Regions from separate parts of the Candidatus Pantoea communis genome, predicted to be linked through region 3. Evidence: predicted binding sites of a transcription regulator. Region 3 holds the regulator's gene; each other region holds the start of a gene.
What was found. Region 3 encodes Fur, which represses iron uptake genes when iron is present. Its sites were predicted from a motif close to ATAATAATGAGAACNACTATCAA; they were not measured.

Region 1 (6,478 bases), on a different contig from region 3:
GCGGTGCCGCTGGGTGCGATGATCGGCGCATTCACCAGCGGCTGGGTGCGACAGTTGTCACGACCAGGCCTGGTGTTGCTGGTGAGTGCACTGGCTGCCTTCGGTTGCATCGCTTCTTTGGGGCTGTATAGCCAACTGATTCCGGCGTTGCTGGCATTGGTGGCTTATGGCTACAGCAATGCTATCGCTTCACTGCTGCAATTTATTTTGATTCAGCACCACACGCCAGATGCCCTGTTGGGTCGGGTCAACAGCCTGGGCACCGCGCAGGATGTGAGCGGGGATTCGTTGGGTGCTTTAGGACTCGGCGCATTGGCGCGTGCATTGAGCGCGCTCAACAGCGTGCTGTGGTTCGGCGGCGTGGCGGCGGGTTTACTGCTGCTGATCGCGCTGGCCGCACGCGGTTTGCGCTCGGCACAGCTACATCATGAACCACCGGCCACTGAGCAAGCCGCTGCTTAGTGCACAAACTGCCGTTTTAAACTGCTGAGTATATTGCTGCCGATTAGTGTACGAACTGCCGTTCAATGCTGCTGAGCATATTGCTGGCACTGTAGTAATCGAGGCGGAAAGTATCGTTACCCATGGCAAAAATGTCGTGATGCTGCACAGCGGGTAAATGCGCGAGGAACGGATTCTTCGCCACCTGCGGTATCGTTTTTTCATCGGCGGCGAACAGCAGCAGCGTATTGCCGGTGACGCCATCCGCCATCGTTTCGCCATTGAGTTGGATGATGTCGTTGCGTTTGCCCATGCTGGTACTGCCCTGCAAGTTGGCAGGCGGCATCGCCAGCGTGAAGCCCAGTGCCTTGAGTAATTCTCCCTGCGCCGAAGCCGGCGTCCACACATTCATGCCGCGCCCATCTTCGTAATAGACAATCGCCGAGGTGGGCTGTGGCGGCAGGGTAATTTTGCTGCGCAGTGTCTCGACGCGTTGGTCAAACTTAGCAATCACCTGTTTCGCCTCCGCTTCGTGACCGGTGATATTGCCAAGCTGCAACGCCAGCGCCTGCCAGCTCTTATCGCCGTAATCAACCACCAGCACGGGCGCGATGGTTTTCAGCTGATCGTAGAGTTTCAGCGCAGAGTCCCCACCGGTCGCCGCGATAACGATCAGGTCTGGTGCCTCCGCGGCTATCGCTTCCGCGTTGGGCTGGGAAACATAGAGCGGCTTGACGTGACGTGCTTTGGCGACCTCCCCCCACTGGGTAAAGAAGCCCTGGGCATCGGACACACTGCTGTTGCGGCTGGTGGCGCCAGACCCAATCAGCGGCGCGTTAATCGCCAGTAAGGTGCCGCTCAACGTCACGCTGGTGGAGACAATGCGCTGCGGTGGCTGCTGTAAGGTGAACGGGCCTTGCGGAGTGGGTATGGTGCGAGGCCAGCTGGCTGAATCTTCAGCGGCGGTAGCCTGGTTAAACACGGAAATGAGGCAGAAGAGTAAAGCCAGAACGGGCAGACGCATCAGGTTATCCATCACTTGATAATTGAGAATGGATATCATTATCAAAATAAGGATGGGGTGCAAGAGGATTTGGTGGCCAGGGCCGAGGAAGGTTGCCGAGGAGTGGTTGAGGGTTGGTGATTGGTGAAATTTGATGCTGGAGCGCGGATGAAGATTGAGTGGTCATGCCGAATGGGCTAGTGGTTGCGTTCTGCGTTCTGCGTTCTGCGTTCTGCGTTCTGCGTTCTGCGTTCTGCGTTCTGCGTTCTGCGTTCTGCGTTCTGCGTTCTGCGTTCTGCGTTCTGCGTTCTGCGTTCTGCGTTCTGCAGGTTAGAGCATAAAGGATGGAAGGTGAAAGTGTGTTGCGGGCCAGCGAATTAGCCAGCCCGCACACCGTTTACTGCTCCAAAGAATAACGTGTCATCGGTGCCACATCCTTGATCAGGCCGTTGGCTTTCATATATTCACCAAACGCCTGATACCGTGCTTTATCAAAGGTCGCGCTGTGCCCATCAAACAGCGGCAATGTCGCTTCCCATGCCTGATGATTGAGTTTGGTGTTCAGCTCAGGATACTGCTTAATAAACGCTTTCCAGGCTTCTTCCGGATGCGCACGCAGCCACACTACACCCGCATCCAGACCACGTAAAAATGCTGGAATACGCTTGTCCTGGGCGGCGCTCTTGTTGTTCGCCAGAATGATCAGCTCATCATAAGCGGGCACACCATAATCTTCGGGTTTAAACACCACCGGTTTCGCGCCCTTATCCTGCAAATCGATCAGCTCGTAATTGCGGAAAATGGTCATCGCGCCATCGATTTTGTGCGTCAGCAGCGCCGAAGTGGAATCCATATTCAGGCTGATTAATTTCACCGAATTGACATCCACTCCCTGCGATTTCAGCATATTGCGGATCGCCACATCTTCCGATCCTGGCACCGCGTAACCCAGCGTTTTACCCGCTAAATCTTTAAGTGAATGGATATCGCTGGACACGGTGGTCAGCGTATTTAGCGGTTGTCCAATCAGCGTACCCACGCGGATCACCGGAACATCCTTCTCTACCAGCGTGTAAAGCTGTGGCTGATAGCTGATCGCCAGATCGGCCTTGCCTGCCGCCAGCAGCAGCGGCACCGACGCCGAATCAGCCGGGGCGATCATCTCGACATCCAGCCCTTCCTTCTTGAAAGCGCCGCTGTACTGCGCGGCAAAAATGGCTGCATGGTTAGGGTTCACAAACCAGTCGAGCAGCAGGCGAACTTTTTGTTCAGCATGTGCGCTGGTGGTTGCCAGCAGCAGCAAAGCGGTAATCGCGGTACGTAGGGTGTTCAAGGGACGTCCTTATGTTGAGTGCCAGAGGAATTTTTTACGCAGCATCGCGACGCCGCCGGAGAGCAGCAGCGCCAGCATCAATAACAGCAACAAAGCAGCAAAGCTGGTGGCCGTTTCCAGCCGGGCGTTGGATTGCATCATCAGATAGCCCAGCCCTTCGCTGGCACCGACCCATTCGCCAATCACCACCCCAATCGGGGCCAGCACCACCGCCATCTGCAAACCGGAAAAGAACTGCGGGAGCGCTGCGGGCCAGCGCACGTGCCAGAAAATCCGCGCACGTGAAGGATTCAGCGTGCCCGCCAGTTCCAGCCAGCCGGAGGGCGTACGGCACAGGCCATCAAATAGCGACAGACACAGCGGGAAGAAAACGATTAACGCCGCGACTACCACCTTGGAGGCGATGCCAAATCCCAGCCACAACACCAGCAGTGGCGCCAGCGCAAACACCGGAATCGCCTGGCTGGCGGTCACGAGCGGAAACAGCACGCGACGCAGCGTTTGGCTGCCTGCCATCAGGACCGCCAGCGTCACGCCCGTCCCAACGCCCAGCAGCAACGCCAGCACAATCTCTGCCAGGGTAAACAACGCGTGATGCGCCAGCAGCTGGCGATGCAGCCATAATGCCTCCAACACCGCCAGTGGCGAAGGCAGCAAAAAGTCCGGCACGCCATGGTGCCGCGCCAGCAGCCAGCCACACAGCAGCACCGCGATCAGATAGATCGCGCTAAACAGTTTTTTCATCTTGATTCAGTCGGGAAAAGAGTTCGCCCTGCGCCTGTAGCAGGCGAGGATCATCAAGGGATCGGGGAGCATCACCCGCAGGCACCGGCCAGCTTTCAACCGCTAACGGCTGGCCATGCAACAGCACGATGTCATCGGCCATACGGCAGGCTTCGAGCGGATCGTGCGTAACCAGCAGCACCGTTTTGCCCTTGAGCAGCGTGGCAGTCAGGGTTTGCAGACTGAGTTTGGTCATCACATCCAGCGTGGCGAAGGGCTCGTCCATCAGCACCACTTCGCGTTGGGCATACAGTGTACGCGCCAGTGCGACACGCTGCCGCATCCCGCCTGAAAGCTTATCCGGTGAGGCTTGCGCCACTTCACTCAGCTTCACCTGCTCAAGCAGCGCCAACGCACGCACCCGGTCCGGTTTTTCACCGTTGAGCCGAGCGGAAAGCATCAAGTTTTCCAGCACCGTCAGCCAGGGATACAACAGATCCTGTTGCCCCATCCATGCCACTTTGCCCGGCAACCCGCTGATATCGCCCTGCTGCGGCTGCAGCAAACCCGCCACCAGCCGCAATAAGGTGCTTTTCCCAATGCCGCTTCGCCCTAATAGCACCGTGGTTTTACCGCCGCGCAGTTGCAGATTGAGTTGCTGGCACAGTACCTGTTCGCCCCAGCTAAAGGTGATGTCGTTAAAACAGATCGGATTCATGGTCGCTTTGCCGCCAACATTGCCAGACGGGTAAACCCTCGCGCTTCCAACACCGAGGCCGCCTGCGCCGCGCGAATGCCGCTGGCACACACCAGCACAATGCGCCGGTCCTGTGGCGGCTGCCAATCGGCTATCGCCTGCGGCAGAACGCGTTCGACGATGTTCGCTACGCTGACAGGCGCTTCTTCCACCGCGCGCAACTCGACAATGCAATCATCTTTCGTCAGCAGTTGCTCATCGATAAAGGGCACGCTGTTTTCTGGCTCTTCCGCGCCGTCAAAACGAAATGCGCGCATATGCCAGTTGATGAAGTCACAGTTGATCACACTGCCGAGGGGTGAAGGTTGCAGATCCAACAGCACGCTGAGTGCCATCTGAGCCTGCATTGCACCCAAAGTCGCCACTGCCGGTCCCATCACGCCTGCGGTGTTGCAGTTGGCTGCGGAGGCGGGTAAGCGTGGAAACAGTGCCCGATAGCTCGGCGCGCTGCCGCAAAAGCCGCCGACATAGCCCTGACGGCCTAATACTGATGCACTGATCAAAGGAATCTGCGTTGCCAGACAGGCGTCGGAGAGTTGATAGGTCACCGCGAAGTTATCAGCGGCATCAATCACCAGATCGATATCCGTGAGGAGGTGCGGCAGATCGCTGGCGCCGATAGCCCGTGGCACCACCTCTATCTGCACCTCGGGATTACGTTGCAACAGCGCCTGTTGCGCACGTGCTGCCTTGCTGTGACCGAGGTCCTGCATCGTAAACAGCGTCTGGCGATGAAGATTGTGTAAGGCCACTTCATCGTCGTCACACAGGCGGATAAAACCGACGCCTGCGCCAACCAGCTGCGGCAGTAATGTAGCGCCCAACCCGCCTGCCCCCACCACCAGGACGCGCGCATCCGCCAGCTTTTGCTGACCTTCGACACCGATTTCCGGCAGCATCATCTGCCGTTGATAGCGATCCATGGTGGCTCCTTAACTCAAACTCGCCAGACCGAAGATCGGTGTTGAAGCTGCCGCCATATCGCGCTTCTCCATCAAACCAGCACTGCGTGCGGCCTGTCCCGCTTCAATCGCCAGCCGGAAACCGTTCGCCATGCCAACCGGATCGCCGGCTTTCGCCACCGCGGTATTGAGCAGGATGCCATCGAAGCCCATCTCCATCGCCTGTGCGGCCTGTGATGGCGCACCGATGCCTGCATCAATTATCAACGGGATGTCGCTGAACCATGCCCGCATCGCGCGTAATCCTTCAATGTTGCGCAGGCCCTGCCCGGAACCGATCGGCGCGCCCCACGGCATCAGCAGTTCACAACCGGCTTCCAGCAGCTTCTCACCGACGATCAAATCTTCGGTGGTGTACGGGAAGACCTGAAAACCGTCCGCACACAGGATGCGTGCCGCTTCAACCAGCGCAAAAGGATCGGGTTGGAGCGTGTCGGCATGACCAATTACCTCCAGTTTGATCCACGAGGTATTAAACAGCTCGCGCGCCATCTGCGCGGTGGTCACCGCCTCTTTCACCGTGTGGCAGCCTGCGGTATTGGGCAGCACGCGAATGTCCAGCCCGGTTAGCAGCTCGCGAAAAGCCGCACCCGCCGCGCCTTCACGACGCAAACTCACGGTGATGATTTCCGTGCCGGAGGCGGCAATCGCCTGTTGCAGAATCGCCGGTGACGGATAGCCCGCGGTGCCAAGCAGAAAACGTGACTGGGGATCGAAATCGTAAAACATGTTTCAACCTCCCTGCATCGGCGATAAGACTTCCAACTGGCAGCCCTCTTCCAGCAGCTGGTTGCTGTACTGACTTTTAGGCACAAAGTTGCCGTTGAAAGCGCTGGCAACGCAGGCGGCATCAATTTGCTGCTCGATCAGCAATTCGCTGAGCGTGCTGGCCTCAGTGCGGATCGCCCGGCCGTTAAGCTGAATATTCATAGGATTGTTCCCCGAAAAGGCGCTGCATCAGCTGTTCTGCCATCATTGGCGCCAGCAGAAAACCGTGGCGATACATGCCGTTAAGATAAAAAGTGTCGTTTTGATAATGGATTTCTGGCAGATTGGCCGGATACGCTGGGCGTAGCCCGCTGCCGCTTTCCACCACGCGAGCTTCCGCCAGAGCAGGATGAATCGCGTAGGCCGCGCTGAGCAGTTCCATCATGGCGCGTGCGCTAATGGGGCTGGCATCGTCGCTTTCCACCATCGTGGCACCGAGCATGAAATGGCCGTTACGGCGCGGCACCAGATAGCACGGAAAGCGCGGATGC
Region 2 (6,478 bases), on a different contig from region 3:
TATAGCTGGCATACAGGAACGATAACCACAATTCCGCTTCCACCAGATGCGCAAAGGTGGGCGATCCCACCAGCCAGTGCAGCACCGGCCAGGTGGTGAGAATCATCAGGATAGTAAAGATGATCAGCAGCGGACGACGTCCTATGCGATCCGACAGCGAACCCATCACCGGCAACCAAATCAGGTTAGAGATACCGACAAAAAGCGTCACCATAAAACTCTGCTCATCGCTCATCATCAGCACGGTTTTACCGAAGGTCGGGGTGAAGGCGGTGATCATGTAGAACATCACCGTGGTGGTCACCACCATCAGCATACCCGCCAACACCAATGCCCAGTTCTCACCGACCGAGCGCATGATCTGTCCCATGGAAGGATGTTGTTTACGTTTGCTGAACGCTTCGGTTTCTTCCAGCATGCGACGGATCCAGAACAGGAACGGCACAATCATACAACCGACAACGAACGGAATACGCCAGCCCCACTCGGTGACCGCTTCCTTCGCCAGCAGATGATTAAGACCGAGGCCAAGCAGCGCAGCGAAGATCACCGCGACCTGCTGACTACCGGACTGCCAGCTGACATAGAATCCTTTGCGTCCTTTTGGCGCCACTTCAGACAGATAAACCGACACACCGCCCAACTCCACGCCCGCAGAGAAGCCCTGCAGCAAACGACCCAGCAGGATCATAATCGGCGCGGCAGCGCCCAGCGTGGCATAGCCCGGAACCAGGGCGATGGTGAGTGTGCCCAACGCCATCAAGCCCAATGTCAGCAACAGCCCTTTACGGCGTCCGTGATGGTCGATGTAGGCACCGAGAATAATCGCGCCGAGCGGACGCATCAGGAAGCCCGCACCAAAGGTCATCAGCGTGAGCATCAATGAAGCAAAGGGATCATCTCCGGGGAAAAAGGTTTTGGCGATCGCCGTAGCGTAATAGCCAAACACCATGAAATCGTACATCTCAAGAAAGTTACCACTGGTAACGCTAAAGATGGTTTTGGCACCGCCTTGCGATGGCTTTTGTAAAGATTGACTCGCGCTCATATTGTCCTTCCTGGGTTTTTCTTCCGTTGTAGCGGGTTGCGCCAGGAATAGATGTGATCGGCTTCACCATTGCAGTTTACAAAAGTGAGACCAAAAGTAACAAGAAATTAACATTGACGGCGGGAGCAAATAAAAAGGGCCGCTATCGATAGCGGCCCTTGTGAGCGATAAGATGGGGTGATTTATTTCTTCACCGTCTCCATGCCCATCAAACCAATCTTCAGATAACCCGCTTCGCGTAACTGATCCATCACGCTCATCAGGGTTTCATAATCCACAGACTTATCCGCCTGGAAGAAGATGGTGGTGTCTTTCTTGCCTTCGGTCTGCGCCGTCAGCGCATTCACCAGCGTCTCTTTGGTGACCGCATCGTTGCCGATATAGATCTGCTTATCTTCCTTAATAGAAAGGTAAACCGGTTTTTCCGGACGCGGCTGCGGTGCGCTGGTGGAGGCAGGCAGGTTAACGCGCACATCCACCGTGGCTAATGGCGCGGCGACCATAAAGATGATCAGCAGAACCAGCATAACGTCGATAAACGGCGTCACGTTGATTTCATGCATTTCGCCATCGCCTACCGAGTCATCGTTTAAACGCATCGCCATAATACTTATCCTACACGCAGTTTCTGTGCCGCTGCCGGACGGGTCGCTTCTTTCGCGGTGTCCACATTGCCGAGATCCAGATCACGGCTCTGCAGCAGCATCACCTGCGCCGCAACATCACCCAATGAGGCTTTGTAGCTGGCAATCATGCGCGCGAAGACGTTGTAGATAACCACAGCAGGAATAGCAGCAACCAGACCAATCGCGGTCGCCAGCAACGCTTCTGCGATGCCCGGCGCCACAACAGCGAGGTTGGTGGTCTGGGTTTTAGCGATACCGATAAAGCTGTTCATGATGCCCCAAACGGTACCAAACAGACCGATGAAGGGTGCAACAGAACCGATGGTAGCGAGGAAGCCGTTACCGCGACCGGCATGACGGCTGAATGCCGCAACGCGACGATCAAGGCGGAAGCTGGTACGTTCCTTAATGCCATCAAGGTCTTCGGTACCTGCAGAGAGCTCCAGCTCGTTCTGCGCATCGTTCAGCAACACCGCACTGTGGCTGTGACTTTTAAAGCTTTCAGCGGCGCGGTAAGCATCATTAAGCGAACGCGCTTCGCCCAGCGCCTGCTGTTCGCGTTTCAGGCGACGTTTCGCCCCGCTCAGCTCAGCAAACTTGCCGAAGAAAATCGCCCAGGTGACAACCGAGGCCAGTAACAGGCCAATCATCACCACTTTTACCACGATATCGGCATGCTGATACATGCCCCAAACGGAGAGGTCCGTTTGCATCAAATCACTGGCTACCACGCTGCGTCTCCAACTTCTGTTGCACAGTTCACGATTGAAGCGCGGATCATAGCAAAAAAATTGACCGAAGTGATAGTAGTTCTCATTACTATTTACAAACGATTAATGCTTCAATTTCCAACAATCTATGTGGTTTTTATGGATGCGCTGGCTGATGTTTTACAAATGTGACCTAAACTGAAAATTTATTAAAACATCGTTTCAAAATGTGATGTATTTCATCCAATCAACATTTGACCACTTTTTCGCCAGCGCAATTTCACTATTCTGAGCCAGCCCTTCCCGATTGTGGTGTGCCTGACACCGCAAATGATCATCAAGCTGGAGCAATAATAATGACATCTAAAAAACGACTCACGATTGCAATCTCTTCTCTGGTTATGCTGCTGGCGAGTGGTGCTCACGCCAAAGTGTTAAAAGTCGCGGAAGTACAGCCCGCCGGTTATCCCACTGTGGTCGCGCTGCAGCATATGGGCGATAAGTTAAAAGAAGCGACGCAAGGACGATTAGAGTTGAAGGTCTACGCTGGCGGCGTGCTGGGCGATGAGGATCAAACGCTGCAGCAGGTTCAGCTCGGCGCGATTGACATGATTCGCGTCTCGCTGGCTCCTGTCACCACTATCGCCCCTGAAACCAGTGTGCTAACCCTGCCCTATGTGTTCCGCGATGAAGACCACATGCACAAGGTGCTGGATGGCGATGTCGGCAAACAGATTGTCGAGAAATTCGATAACGATCCCCGCACGCGCATGGTGTTCCTCGGCTGGACCGACGCGGGCACACGCAACATGATCACCAAAAAACCCATCACCAAACCCGAAGATTTGCAGGGGATGAAAATTCGCGTGCAGAACAGTGCCATTTCACTGGCCACGCTGAAAGCGATGGGTGCCAATCCTGTGGCAATGGGCGTCAGCGAAGTGTTTAGCGCCATGCAAACTGGCGTGGTCGATGGCACAGAGAACAATCCACCGACGTTTGTCGCCCACAACTATCTGCCCGTGGCGAAGTACTACACCCTGAGCGGCCACTTTATTCAGCCGGAGATGATCCTGTTCTCTAAAGCCTCATGGGGACGGCTCTCCGCTGAAGATCAGGCGCTACTGAAGAAACTCGGCAAGGAAGCGCAGGATGAAGAGCGCCAGCTGTGGGCCACTTACACCGCCCAGTCAGTGGAGAAAATGAAAGCCGGCGGCGTGACATTCCAGGACACCAACCGCGATTACTTTATGAAAGCCACGCAACCGGTGCGCGACCAGTTTGGCGGCAATTATCAGGATCTGATGAAACAGATTGCGGATGTGAAATAACCCTCTCAGCGCCGCGCGACCGCGTGGCGCCTTGCTCAGGTAACGAAGCATGAATGCATATTCCCGTTTAATGGATGGGCTCTATCTGTTGTGCATGGGCATCGCGGCGGTAGCCCTGTTGATCATGGTCACGGTGATACCCATCGGTATTTTCGCGCGCTATGTGCTGAACGGTGCCCTCTCATGGCCGGAGCCGGTCGCTATCGTCTGCATGATCATCTTTACCTTTATTGGTGCGCCCGTCGGATTGCGGGCAGGCACACACATTTGTGTGTCGATGGTGACCGATCGCCTTTCCGAAACCGGGCAAAAATGGGCGCAACGGCTGTGCAACCTGCTGCTGATCGTGGTGTGTCTCATCCTGCTGCAGGCCAGCTACAGCTTGTGCGAGGCCATGTGGATTCAACCGCTGGCGGCCTTGCCTGCTGTGACGTATGGCGAAATGTATCTGCCCATTCCTATCGGCGCGCTGTTTACGCTGCTGTTTGTGATCGAGCGAATACTGAATGGCGATCAAAGTCAGCGTCCGCTAGTGACGCTGGGCGGCACACACTAAATTCGGAGCACTAAAATGGATGCTTTCATTCTGGTTGGTAGTTTGGTGTTGCTGCTGTTGGTCGGCTTCCCGGTGGCGTTTGCCGTGGGGTTTGCCGCTTTTATTGGCGCCTGGTGGATTGATTTGCCACTGGAAGCCGTGGTGATTCAGATCACCAACGGGGTAAACAAATTTTCACTCCTCACCATTCCGTTCTTCATTTTGGCCGGGGCGATCATGGCCGAGGGAGGGATTGCCCGACGTCTGGTGAACTTTGCCTATATCTTCGTCGGTTTTATCCGCGGGGGCTTGTCGTTAGTGAATATCGTGGCATCGACATTTTTTGGCGCGATTTCAGGATCGTCAGTGGCCGATACCGCCTCGATCGGGTCGGTGATGATCCCGCAAATGGAGCAAAAAGGTTATCCGCGAGATTTTGCCGCCGCCGTGACCGCCAGCGGTTCAGTGCAGGCGGTATTAACGCCGCCCAGCCATAACTCCGTGATCTACTCGCTGGCCACCGGTGGCGTCGTTACCATATCCTCATTGTTTGTTGCGGGTATTATCCCCGGGCTGATGCTGGGATTCTGTTTGATGGTGATGTGCCTTGCGTTCGCACGCAAGCGCGGTTATCCCAAAGGTGAAGCCATTCCGTTGCGTCAGGCGGTGAAAATCTTCTTCGATGCGTTCTGGGGACTCTTTACCATCGTCATTATTTTGGGCGGCATTCTTTCCGGCATTTTTACCGCCTCGGAATCCGCTGCGATCGCCTGCCTGTGGGCGTTTTTTGTCACGATGTTTATTTATCGCGATTTCAAATGGAATCAGCTGCATATTCTGGTGTTTCGTACCATCAAAACCGTCACCATTGTGATGGTATTGATTGCCTTTGCGGCGGGCTTTGGCGCAGTGATGACCTTTATGCAACTGCCGACCATGATCACCGATGCCTTCACCAGCATCTCTGATAACAAATACGTGATTCTGATGTGCATCAACGTGTTACTGCTGGTGATCGGCACCTTGATGGACATGGCCCCTATTATTCTGATTTTAACCCCTGTCTTGCTGCCCGTTGCCACCAGTCTGGGCATCGATCCTGTGCATTTTGGCATGATTATGATGACCAACCTGGGTATCGGTCTGATCACCCCGCCGGTCGGTACCGTGTTGTTCGTTGCCAGCGCCGTCAGTAAACAGAAAATTGAGCAAGTGGTGACGGCCATGCTGCCCTTCTACGTCACGCTGTTTTTCATCCTGATGCTGATCACTTACGTGCCCGCGCTATCGCTCTGGCTGCCGCATGTCATGGGTGTGATGTAACGCGAAATCGCAGGGACGCGCTTTTGCCCGGCCAATTCATCGACTGACTCCGATAATCCGCAATCAGGGTCAACCCACTGCGGTGTTTCGTGGTAACGTGAATGTTTTGTGGTAAGTGTCAGGAAAGGCAGTGATGGCAACGAATAAAATTGATACCACGCTGGTTAGCGCGGGACGAAGCAAACGTTACACTCAGGGCTCAGTTAACAGCGTCATTCAGCGCGCATCTTCACTGGTTTTTGACACGGTTGCTGACAAAAAACGGGCGACGGCAGGTCGTGCATCGGGCGAGCTTTTTTATGGTCGCCGTGGCACCCTCACCCACTTCTCGCTGCAAGACGCCATGACCGAACTGGAAGGCGGCGCGGGTTGCGCGCTGTATCCGTGCGGTGCAGCGGCAGTATCCAATGCGATTATCTCTTTTGTCGAAGCGGGCGATCACATTCTGGTGAGCGGCGCGGTGTATGAACCGACGCAAGATTTCTGCACCAAAATTCTCAGTAAGCTGAATGTCACCACCACGTTCTTTGATCACTGCATCGGCAGCGAAATCAGTGAACTGATTCAGCCGAACACGCGCGTGGTATTCCTCGAATCTCCCGCCTCCATCACCATGGAAGTGCAGGACATTCCCGCCATCGTCGCCGCCGTGCGTGCGAAAGCGCCCGACGCGATCATCATGATTGATAATACCTGGGCGGCGGGCGTGTTGTTTAACGCGCTGGAGCATGGCATCGATATTTCGATTCAGGCGGGCACCAAATACATTATTGGTCACAGCGATGCGATGATTGGCACCGCCGTCGCCAATGAACGTTGCTGGCCGCAGCTGCGTGAAAACTCGTACCTGATGGGCCAGATGGTGGATGCCGATACAGCGTATATGGCCAGTCGCGGCTTGCGCA
Region 3 (6,478 bases):
CATTTGCGGCCTGTATTGGTATTGGTGATCACCCAGTACGGTGTGCCAGGAACGTGCTTCGGCTTAGTATGGGTGCCATTTTGCAGCAGCGTATGCTCGTCACCCGCAAAATAGACGCGAGTGCGGCCCTGCAGCGAGGCAGTCGCATCAGCAAAGGCTGCTGGATCAAGACGATAGAGCGTTGACAGTACCAGCATAAAGCGATTAACCGCCTTATTCTGCTCAGCATACTGATCAGAGAGCAGCAGTTCACGCACGGCGCGTACGCGATCCTGAGGACGCGCTTCGCTGCGCACTGGCTGCGCTTCCTTGACCGAAGCCGAAGCCGCAGCGACAGGTGCAGTCGGTGCGGTCTGGCCCGCGGTAAACTTCAGCATGCGGCGCAAAATATCCGAGGCGCTTTCACCAATGTGCTGCGTGTGGCTGGCAATATAACGGTAGAGTTCTTCGTCAACTTCAATCGTTTTCATCTTATTCCGTACAATTCTGGCAAATGACAGAACCACGCTTTATTGCAACGGCCTTAGCAAAATCGAGCTGTGCAAAACGTGAGCGGGCTCTAACATAAGGATTATAAAGTTAAATCCGTGGCAGCCGATAGCGCTGGCGTCGTTTCAGGGCAAAAGTCGGAATATGCCCTAATGCCTGGCCGGCTGGCTCCTGGACAGGTGAATCCATGATACCCTAAGCCAAGGTCACAACCGTAAGAACTTTAGCCATGATTTTGAACGCCCGTCTGCAAACTGAACAATCTCCCCCTGAAGCGTCCCCGATTCTGTTAATTCATGGCCTGTTTGGCAGCCTGGATAACCTTGGCGTGCTGGCACGCGGCGTACGGGATGCTCGCCCCACGTTACAAGTGGACGTACGCAACCATGGTTTATCTGAGCGCAGTGAGGTGATGAATTATCACGCCATGGCGCAAGATATCGTTGAGACGCTGGATGCACACCAGATTGAACGCGCTGGCGTGATAGGCCACTCGATGGGCGGTAAGATCGCCATGGCACTGAGTGCCGTGGCCCCCGAACGTATTGAGAAGATGGTGCTGATCGATATCGCGCCCGTGGATTACCAAACCCGCCGCCACGATGAAATCTTTGCCGGTATTCGCGCCGTCACCGCCGCGGGTGTGACGCGTCGCAGTGAAGCGGCCGAGGTGATGCGCCAACATGTCGCCGAAGAGGGGGTGATTCAGTTTATCCTCAAGTCCTTTGTCGAGGGCGAATGGCGCTTTAACGTGCCGGTGTTGTGGGACAACTACACCACGATTTCTGGCTGGGAAGAAGTTCCCGCCTGGCCACATCCCGCATTGTTTATTCGCGGTGGCGATTCTCCTTACCTCGACAATCAGCACCGCGATGCACTGCTGCGTCAGTTCCCGCAGGCACACGCACACGTGATTAGCGGGGCCGGTCATTGGGTCCATGCCGAAAAACCTGATGCGGTTTTGCGCGCAGTTCGTCGTTTTTTTAACCTGTAAAAGCAAAAGCTTGCCGTATGCGGTTTAGGGTTGGCGTCGCGGATGGCGCTGGAGTATGATGTCGCGCTAAAAATTTGCCGCGGATGATTTTTTCGCCGCGGTCGGGCCGATAATGTATAAATCGCGCAGCGCCTTTCCGCCGTTCGCGCCCACTCAGTTTCACTAATCATGGCAAAAGAACAGACTGACCGTACCACGCTTGATCTTTTTGCAGACGAGCGGCGTCCTGGTCGACCCAAAACCAGCCTGCTGACACGTGACGAACAGTTGCGTATCAACAAACGTAACCAGCTCAAGCGCGATAAAGTGCGAGGGCTGCGTCGTGTTGAGCTGAAAATGTCCAGCGAAGCGGTTGACGCCCTGAACACGCTGGCCGAGCAACAAAACATCAGCCGCAGCGAATTGATTGAACAAATGCTGCTGGCGCAACTCAAACTGTCTTAGCGCGCTGACCGCACGCAGGAACACAAAGTTCAGGCTTTACTCGTTCCGCCCTTTTCAACGGTCTGCTATCATTCGCTAACATGTGCAGTCAATTGACTTACTTTCACAATCAGGCTTTAAGAGGTTACTTAACCCATGGCAATCGTAGGCATTTTCTTCGGCAGCGATACCGGCAACACTGAAAACATTGCAAAAATGATCCAGAAACAACTGGGTAAAGATGTCGCCGAAGTGCATGACATTGCTAAGAGCACTAAAGAAGATCTCGCAGCGTTCGACATCCTGCTGCTGGGCATTCCTACCTGGTATTACGGCGAAGCACAGTGTGACTGGGATGACTTCTTCCCTACGCTGGAAGAGATCGACTTTAATGGCAAACTGGTGGCGCTGTTTGGTTGTGGCGACCAGGAAGACTACGCAGAATATTTCTGTGATGCGATGGGCACGATTCGCGACATCATTGAACCAAACGGCGCGGTGATTGTGGGCCACTGGCCGACTGAGGGCTATCATTTTGAAGCCTCAAAAGGTCTGGCCGATGACAAACACTTCCTCGGCCTGGCGATTGACGAAGATCGTCAACCTGAGCTGACCAACGAACGTGTTGATGCCTGGGTGAAACAGATTTTTGATGAGCTGCAGTTAAAAGAGATCATCGAAGCCTGATGCCTCGCCTCCCCAATGTGAGCGCTGGCTCACATTGGGACAAAGGAATTTCCTATAAAAATAATAGCTACGGTTTTTTAACTTTTCCCCGCAAATCTGTAGAATACCCGCAATGGTCATCCGCTTATTCCTCTGATTGTTGACTGAGGCTGAGTGAAATGGAAACCCAAACCACACCGTTCCGCGCTGACGTAGGCGATGTTTATCCTTACGACTTTTGTTGATTTGCGCGATACCCCGGTTTTCATTTCACTGCTTGAGTTCTATAATGAGACGCAAATGAGAATACGTGTGACCTAAACATTCAAGGCCCCTGCGCCGTAAGTGACATGCAAAGTAACAGGACAATATCCGAATGACTGACAACAACTCCGCATTGAAGAAGGCTGGCCTGAAAGTCACTCTGCCAAGATTGAAAATTTTGGAAGTGCTTCAGGGACCGGGCCCCGAGTCCCATCACGTCAGTGCGGAAGATTTGTATAAGCGCCTGATCGATATGGGCGAAGAGATTGGCCTGGCAACGGTATATCGCGTTCTTAACCAGTTTGATGACGCGGGTATCGTCACCCGTCATAACTTCGAAGGCGGCAAATCCGTATTCGAACTGACTCAGCAGCATCACCATGACCACTTGATCTGCCTGGATTGTGGCAAAGTGATCGAATTCAGCGATGAATCAATCGAAACGCGTCAGCGTGAGATTGCCACTCGCCATGGCATTAAACTCAGTAACCACAGCCTGTACTTGTACGGCCACTGTGCACTGGGAGACTGCCGCGAAGACGAGACGCTCCACGATAAGTAATTGAGTGTGCTATGCAATATAAAAAAACCGGTGCTGGTCACCGGTTTTTTTATGCCTGTTATCAAGCGATAAAGGTCTCGTGGAGGTAGCGCCAGCGAGGAATGGTGGTGCTGCAATCCAGCACAGCCAAAGAGATGCGCGTTTGATGGGTGCCGTTCAACATCTGCAGTTCACGATACTGAATCGTCACTTCCTGGCTCTGTTGAGAAATGATGGCATGCTCACTGGTGGCAATGCGCAGCCCTTCCCGCTGACCGTGCAGTTTGCGAAACAGCACTTCGGTCTCATTCAGATCCAGTTGCTTACCCAGCGGCGTCACCATTTTGAAATCCGGGTGAAAGTGTGACAAAAGCAGTTCCATGCTGTCATCACTGCCTTCTACCTGGTTAAAAACACGTTCAATAAGCTGATGTAATACCACCACACTATGCTTAGCTTCCAGGGCGAGACTTGTCATTTTTTTTCCTTTGATAACCCGCAGAGCTCTATTTAGAGCGCATAGCCTACCTGAAATACAATTTTTCACACTCGCAAATGGGTTAATTTTGCTAAAGTCAGAATTGTCGCAAAATAGACAACAAGCTCAGCTTGCCGCCTTCAGCATAATTGATTGCCCGTGGCGAATTACAGGCAATAAAAAAGGGCGATTGCTCGCCCTTTCATGATCATATTGTGCAATCGACGAAAGATATTACTCGCCAATCTTCGCGAAGGTATCGCGCAGTCCAACCGTGCGGTTAAACACCAATTTACCCGGCTGTGAGTAGACACTATCGGCACAGAAATAACCTTCACGTTCAAACTGATAAGCTGCGGTAGTGGCCGCTTCACGCAAACCAGACTCCACGAAGCCCTGTTTGATCTCCAGCGAGTTCGGGTTAATGGTGGTGAGGAAATCCTCAGCCGCCGCGGGGTTTGGCACGCTGAACAGACGGTCGTAAAGACGGAACTCAGCTGGCAGTCCATGAATGGCGGAAACCCAGTGGATCACACCTTTCACTTTGCGACCATCCGCCGGATCCTTGCTCAGGGTGTCAACATCACAAGTGGCATAGATGCAGGTAATGTTACCCTCTTCGTCTTTCGCCACACGCTCAGCACGAATCACATAAGCATTGCGCAGACGCACTTCTTTGCCCAGAACCAAACGTTTGTACTGTTTGTTGGCTTCTTCACGGAAGTCAGCGCGATCGATCCACACTTCACGGCTGAACGACACTTCACGCGTGCCCATCTCCGGCTTGTTTGGATGATTAGGCATGGTCAGCGTTTCTTCGTGGCCGGCGGGCAGGTTTTCGATCACCACTTTCAACGGGTCAAGTACCGCCATCGCGCGTGGTGCGTTCTCATTGAGATCGTCACGAATACAGGATTCCAGCGACGCCATCTCAACGATATTGTCCTGTTTAGTCACGCCGATGCGGCGGCAGAATTCACGAATCGAGGCCGCGCTGTAACCACGACGGCGCAGACCTGAAACGGTCAGCATGCGGGGATCATCCCAGCCTTCCACCACTTTCTCGGTGACCAACTGCGTCAGCTTGCGCTTCGACATCACCGCGTATTCCAGATTCAGCCGCGAGAATTCGTACTGGCGCGGATGCTGCGGAATGGTGATGTTGTCCAGCACCCAATCGTAAAGGCGACGGTTGTCCTGGAACTCCAGCGTACACAATGAGTGGGTAATGCCTTCGATCGCATCCGAAATGCAGTGCGTGAAGTCGTACATCGGGTAGATGCACCACTTGCTGCCGGTCTGATGGTGATCGGCAAACTTAATACGGTACAGCACCGGATCGCGCATCACAATGAAGCTGGATGCCATGTCGATTTTGGCACGCAGACAAGCTTTACCTTCCTCGAAACCGCCATCACGCATTTTCTGGAACAGCGCAAGGTTCTCTTCCACGCTGCGGTCGCGGTACGGGCTGTTTTTACCCGGCGCAGTCAGGGTGCCGCGATATTCACGGATCTCTTCAGCAGACAACTCATCAACGTAAGCCAGACCTTTATTGATCAGCTCAACGGCGTAGTTAAACAGTTGGTCGAAATAGTCTGAGGAGTAACGAATGTTGCCGCTCCACTCAAAGCCCAGCCATTGCACGTCACGCTTGATGGATTCAACGAACTCCAGGTCTTCTTTCACCGGGTTAGTATCGTCAAAACGCAGGTTGCACTGTCCTTGATAATCTTGGGCGATACCAAAGTTCAGGCAGATAGATTTCGCATGGCCAATATGCAGATAACCATTGGGCTCAGGCGGGAAACGGGTATGCACACTGCTGTGCTTACCGCTCGCCAAGTCTTCGTCGATGATCTGACGAATAAAGTTCGTTGGGCGGGCTTCAGCCTCACTCATCTCAAAATCCTCAAAACAATAGCGGGTGATTTGTACCACGAAGTAACGGAGTATGATCCACAAAGCGCAGGAGGGAAACAACCGTTTGTTGGTCGTTTTAAAACAAAAAAGGCAGGAATTGCTTCCTGCCTTCTGGCTAAATCACAAGGACTTAGTTTTTCACTTCATACAACGGTGTCACACCTGCAACCACTGAACCGCTGGCCAGCAGATTCAGTCCGGCGAAATCATCGCTGTTGCTGACCACCACCGGGCTAATCATTGAGCGCGCGTTGGCGTTGAGGAAGTCCAGATCCATCTCCAGAATCGGCTGACCGGCAGTGACGGTTGCTCCCTCTTCTACCAGACGTGTGAAGCCTTTTCCTTCCAGCGCCACGGTGTCCAGGCCCATGTGCACCACGATCTCAACGCCGTTAGCGGCTTCCAGACAGAACGCATGGTTGGTGTTAAAGATTTTCACCACGGTACCGGCAATCGGTGCCACCACGGTTTTGTCGGTTGGCTTGATTGCCAGACCATCGCCCACCGCTTTGCTGGCGAACGCCTCATCCGGCACCGCGTCGAGCGCGACAATCTCACCGGTCACCGGTGCCACCAGCGTAGCAATCACCGCTTTTTCGGTGTTCAGCACGGCTTGAGGTTTTGCCGCAACAGGCGCTGCTGCTGCAGGAGCGGAAGCCGCAGCAACCGGGCCTTTGCTCAATACCGTTTTCATTGCGGA

Region 1: the regulator Fur is predicted to act here: its motif matches at 1,488-1,510, upstream of fepB (Fe2+-enterobactin ABC transporter substrate-binding protein).
Region 2: the regulator Fur is predicted to act here: its motif matches at 2,475-2,497, upstream of exbB (tol-pal system-associated acyl-CoA thioesterase).

The regions. Positions count from the first base shown of each region.
Region 1 covers NZ_VWXC01000003.1:187,093-193,570, reverse strand. Annotated here, with positions in the region: gene entS (enterobactin transporter EntS) at 1-462, shown strand, start outside; gene fepB (Fe2+-enterobactin ABC transporter substrate-binding protein) at 506-1,465, opposite strand; gene F3J37_RS06860 (ABC transporter substrate-binding protein) at 1,842-2,777, opposite strand; gene F3J37_RS06855 (ABC transporter permease) at 2,787-3,521, opposite strand; gene F3J37_RS06850 (ABC transporter ATP-binding protein) at 3,505-4,218, opposite strand; gene F3J37_RS06845 (HesA/MoeB/ThiF family protein) at 4,215-5,180, opposite strand; gene F3J37_RS06840 (thiazole synthase) at 5,190-5,948, opposite strand; gene thiS (sulfur carrier protein ThiS) at 5,952-6,149, opposite strand; gene F3J37_RS06830 (FAD-dependent oxidoreductase) at 6,133-6,478, opposite strand, start outside.
Region 2 covers NZ_VWXC01000007.1:108,337-114,814, reverse strand. Annotated here, with positions in the region: gene F3J37_RS11455 (MFS transporter) at 1-1,048, opposite strand, end outside; gene exbD (TonB system transport protein ExbD) at 1,231-1,653, opposite strand; gene exbB (tol-pal system-associated acyl-CoA thioesterase) at 1,659-2,387, opposite strand; gene F3J37_RS11440 (TRAP transporter substrate-binding protein) at 2,741-3,715, shown strand; gene F3J37_RS11435 (TRAP transporter small permease) at 3,765-4,271, shown strand; gene F3J37_RS11430 (TRAP transporter large permease) at 4,287-5,573, shown strand; gene metC (cystathionine beta-lyase) at 5,707-6,478, shown strand, end outside.
Region 3 covers NZ_VWXC01000005.1:63,864-70,341, reverse strand. Annotated here, with positions in the region: gene seqA (replication initiation negative regulator SeqA) at 1-470, opposite strand, end outside; gene ybfF (esterase) at 719-1,483, shown strand; gene ybfE (LexA regulated protein) at 1,652-1,927, shown strand; gene fldA (flavodoxin FldA) at 2,063-2,593, shown strand; gene fur (ferric iron uptake transcriptional regulator) at 2,949-3,398, shown strand; gene F3J37_RS08830 (hypothetical protein) at 3,460-3,855, opposite strand; gene glnS (glutamine--tRNA ligase) at 4,090-5,757, opposite strand; gene nagE (N-acetylglucosamine-specific PTS transporter subunit IIBC) at 5,909-6,478, opposite strand, start outside.